2 regions of the Halomonas sp. 18071143 genome follow, and region 1 is predicted to be linked to the other one. Evidence: predicted binding sites of a transcription regulator. Region 1 holds the regulator's gene; the other holds the start of a gene.
The links. Region 1 encodes sigma-54, which starts transcription at its own class of promoters, with help from an activator protein. Its sites were predicted from a motif close to TGGCACNNNNNTTGCTNT; they were not measured.

Region 1 (2,371 bases):
GGCCATTCTGGAAACGCGCCGGGAGCTGGACCGCAATAGCCGAGAAGCGAAGCTCGAATCCCTGCTGGAAGACTTCCACATCACCCATATTCGCGACAACCTGGGCATGAGCCTGTCGGGCGGCGAGCGGCGACGGGTGGAAATTGCCCGCTCGCTGGCCACCGAGCCCGCCTTCATTCTACTGGACGAACCTTTTGCTGGCGTCGACCCCATTTCCGTGGGCGATATCAAGTCGATCATACGCGCGCTCAAGAAGCGCCATATTGGCGTGCTGATTACCGACCACAACGTGCGTGAAACCCTGGATATCTGCGATATTGCCTATATTGTTGGCGACGGACACATCATAGCCAGTGGAAACCCCCAGGAAATTCTCAATAACCAGAAGGTGCGCGACGTCTACCTGGGCGCCGACTTCCGCCTTTAAATAATGGCCCACGAAGACATTTTATTTAGTGGCATGCTTATTGCACTTGCACCAAACGGAGAGTCGCTCTAGGGTGGAGCTTTCTGATTAACGAGTGGTTCTCAGATGGTCATGAAAGCTTCTCTTCAACTGCGCATCGGCACACAGCTGACCATGACACCTCAGCTGCAGCAGGCCATTGCGCTGCTTCAGCTATCGACGCTGGACCTTCGTCAAGAAATTCAGCAGGCGCTGGATGCCAACCCCATGCTCGAACAGGAGGATGAGTTTGGCGAACAGGCGGTCAGCGAGCCTCAGGAAGCCGAGTGGGCAGACAGCATTCCCAACGAGCTCTCCGTGGACAGCGACTGGTCCGACACCTACCAGGACATGGGCAGCGCGGGCGGCAGTAGCGAAGGCCCGGACTTCGAGCGCCAGGCGGCCGGGCAGAGCCTTCACGGGCACTTGCTCTGGCAACTGGCCATGACCGACTTCTCTGCGCGTGAGCAAGCCATTGCCGAGAGCCTCATCGATGCGCTGGATGCCAACGGCTATCTGACCCAGCCGCTCAACGACATCCGCGAGGGGCTCAAGGCGCAGGGCCACGATGGCCTGAGCCAACGCGAGGTCGAAAACACCTTGCTGCGCCTGCAGCAGTTCGAGCCTACTGGCGTGTTCGCCCGTGACCTGCGCGAGTGCCTGATGCTGCAGCTGGCCGCGCTACCCGAAGACACTCCGCTGTTGATGCCCGCCAAGCGTCTGGTACGCCAGTTTCTCGAAGCGCTGGGCAAGGACGACATGCGCCTGCTGAAACGACGCCTGAGCCTCGATGACGAGCAGCTGGACGATGTCATTCGTTTAATCCGCAGCCTTGACCCTCGCCCCGGAAGCGCCTACGGCGTCACCGACGACAGCTATGTGACGCCGGACCTGGTGGTACGTCACGATCACGAGGGCTGGCATCTGGAACTCAACCCGGAAGCGCTGCCTCGGCTACGTATCCAGCCCGACTACGCCAGCCTGATCAAGCGCGCCGACAAGAGCCAGGACAACCAGTTTTTGAAAGAGCACCTCCAGGAGGCTCGCTGGCTGATCAAGAGCCTGTCGAGCCGCAACGACACGCTGCTGCGCGTGGGGCGCGAGATCATTGCCCGCCAGATAGGCTTCCTCGAGCAGGGTGAAGAGGCCATGAAACCGCTGATTCTGGCCGATATCGCCGAAGCGGTAGAGATGCATGAATCGACCATCTCCCGGGTCACCACCCAGAAATACATTCATACCCCGCGCGGGGTCTTCGAGCTCAAGTACTTCTTCTCCAGCCAGGTCAGCGGCCAGGAGGGCGGCGACAGCCACTCCAGCACGGCCATTCGAGCACGCATCAAGAAACTGATTCAGGACGAGCCGCCAGGCAAGCCACTCTCCGACAGTCGCCTGGTCACCCTGCTGGAAGAGGGTGGCATTACCGTGGCACGCCGCACCGTCGCCAAGTACCGAGAGTCGATGGGTATACCTTCGTCGAGCGAGCGACGCCGTTTGCGCTAGTTAAACGCTCTTGCCCAACAAACTCGCGGCGAGGGCTTTGCAATGGCCCAAAAAGGGTTACAATCGAAGTACAGTCCGATGGATAAGGAGCACGTCAATGCAAGTAAACATCACTGGTCATCACGTTGAACTGACTGACGCCTTGCGTGACTACGTAAACGAAAAGCTGGAACGCGTTGAGCGTCACTACGACAACATCACGACCGTCCAGGTCACCTTATCTGTCGAAAAGGAGCGCCAGCAAGCGGCTTGCACGCTGCATGCCGCAGGAGCAGACCTGCATGCGGAAGCGCAGGATAATGACATGTACGCGGCCATTGACGCCCTGGCGGACAAAATCGACCGTCAGCTGGTAAAACACAAGGAAAAAGCACAAGCCCGCGCCCAAGGCGCTGGCGTGCGTTAAACCGATGACGTTGGAAA
Region 2 (2,371 bases), 1.7 Mb from region 1:
TGAAGGTGCTGCTTCGGAAGGGATGTCGCACAGCCACCCAGTGCACTGATGCAGCGCCGCGACGTTGCGCTGCTTTCCATTGGCTCGTTGGTATTGCTACTGACGTTGGCCGTGTTTTTTGTGGTCTTCGGCCGTCAATCCGAGGGCCCGACGCTGGCCGAGCTGGGTGGGCAATTTCAGTTGGTGGATACTGAAGGTGGGGTCGTTACGCAAGATGAGCTGATCGGAAAGCCGACACTGTTGTTTTTTGGCTTTACCTACTGCCCGGATGTTTGCCCTAACACGCTGTTCAAACTCTCGCGTTTGATTCAGCAGTTGGGGCCGCAGGCAGATCAGTTCAACTATCTCTTTGTTTCTCTGGACTGGCAGCGTGATGGCCCTGAACAGCTGGCGCGCTACCTTTCGGTGTTCGACGAGCGCATACGAGGTCTGTCTGGAAACGAGGCACAAATTGACGCAATGGCTGACGCCTATCAGGTTCAGTACGAGCGTGTGTCACTCGGACAAGGCGATTACACCCTCAGCCATACGGCTGCCACCTACCTATTGGATCGCGAAGGCAACGTCGTGGGCACTCTGGCCTACGATGTCGAGCCGGAGTTTGCCAAGGCATCCCTGATATCCTTACTGTCATCTTCCGCGCCGCTGCATCGCGGCGAGCAGCGACACCCCTAAGGAGGCGTGGCCACTGGGTAACAGGTGGGCAAGGCACTAAGAGGGTGTCTACAAACCAATACGGTTAGCTCATTGCGTCACGGTGTCGCGCAAGCCTTGGCATGCCTTTTTTTGGTGCGTACTTAAAGCGCTGCGCTTTTTTATGTGCTTTTTTGGTGCAAAAGGCGACTGGTTTCCCTGGTGGGAGGGGCTGCCAGCAAAGAGCCTATGCCGAGACAAGGGCTATGACAGGGGCTATGGCAAGGGCTATGGCGGCGCCTTCACCATTTTGGCGCACTCCTTGCATTTGTAAGCCAATGATTTATCCACAAGGAAGCGACAGCGCCCATGATATTGAGCGAACTCGCCCTACCCGCTGCTGGTTCCGGCCACCGCTTTGACGCCGAGCGCCGCTGGGCCGCCTCGCTGGCCCTGCGCTTTGCCAACCGCGATGGCGTGACCCGATTAATGCAGGCGCGCCACCAAGGGCCGCTACGGGTGCAGCGCCCCTTCTACCCGGAAGGCAGCCAGGAAGCGTGCCACGTTTACGTGTTGCACCCGCCTGGCGGGCTGGTGAGCGGTGATGCGCTGACCATCCGTGCCCATGTGGAGCGCGGCGCCCACGCGCTGCTCACCACGCCCGCTGCCAACAAGCTTTACAAAGCCGACAGCCAAGGGGTCGCCTGGACCCAGCTCACCGAACTCACGGTGGAGGCGGGCGCTACCCTGGAGTGGCTGCCTCAGGAGACCATCGCCTTTGACGGTTCAAAGGGCCACCAGCGCACCCATATCGCGCTGCACGGTGATGCCCGCTGCCTGGGCTGGGAAGTGATGGCGCTTGGCCGCCCGGCCAGCGATTTACCCTACGTTTCCGGGCAGATCGAGCAGCACTTCCGCCTGACTCTGGACGGCAAGCCGCTATGGCTGGAGCGCCAGCCGCTGGACCCCGCACACCCGCGCTTCGTGGGCCGCTGGGGGCAGGGCGGCGCGACGGTGCAGGCCACGCTGTGGGCCGTGGGGCTCGATGATGCCCCGGCGGCCATCGAAGCACTGCGCGAGGCGCTGCCGGATAACCCCCGCTGGGCAGTGACGGAGCGCCATGGCGTACTGCTGATGCGCTATTTAGGTGCATCCCGAAACGAAGCCTGGGCCCTGTGTGAACACGCCTGGCAGCTACTACGCCCGCGCTGGATCGAACGCGATGCGCATACCCCGCGTATTTGGCTAACCTGATTGGCAACACCTCGATGATGCTGGAGACACTCCATGGAACTGACCCCAAGAGATAAAGACAAGCTGATGCTGTTCACGGCCGCCCAGCTTGCCGAGCGGCGCAAGGCGCGCGGCCTGAAACTCAACTACCCCGAGGCGGTGGCGCTGATTAGTTTTGAAATTATGGAAGGCGCACGAGACGGCCGCAGCGTCGCTGACCTGATGAGTTACGGGCGCGAGATCCTCACCCGTGACGATGTCATGGAAGGCGTGGCCGAGATGGTCGATGAAGTGCAGGTAGAAGCCACCTTCCCCGATGGCACCAAGCTGGTCACCGTCCACACCCCTATCAACTAACCGTCCACCGCTAGGAGAGCGCCATGATTCCCGGTGAGTATCAGTTGCACGAAGCGGATATCGAGCTGTGTGCGGGCCGCGAACGCATCAGCGTAGAGGTGGCCAATACCGGCGACCGCCCTATTCAGCTCGGCTCCCACTACCATTT

Region 2: KVY02_RS16995 (urease accessory protein UreD) is a predicted target of sigma-54. The motif match lies at 945-962, and genes of this name have one in related genera.

The regions. Positions count from the first base shown of each region.
Region 1 covers NZ_CP078120.1:1,434,848-1,437,218, reverse strand. The annotation lists gene lptB (LPS export ABC transporter ATP-binding protein) at 1-427, shown strand, start outside; gene KVY02_RS06620 (RNA polymerase factor sigma-54) at 533-1,948, shown strand; gene hpf (ribosome hibernation-promoting factor, HPF/YfiA family) at 2,046-2,354, shown strand; gene ptsN (PTS IIA-like nitrogen regulatory protein PtsN) at 2,359-2,371, shown strand, end outside.
Region 2 covers NZ_CP078120.1:3,629,964-3,632,334, reverse strand. The annotation lists gene KVY02_RS17005 (copper chaperone PCu(A)C) at 1-49, shown strand, start outside; gene KVY02_RS17000 (SCO family protein) at 49-675, shown strand; gene KVY02_RS16995 (urease accessory protein UreD) at 1,003-1,887, shown strand; gene ureA (urease subunit gamma) at 1,921-2,223, shown strand; gene KVY02_RS16985 (urease subunit beta) at 2,247-2,371, shown strand, end outside.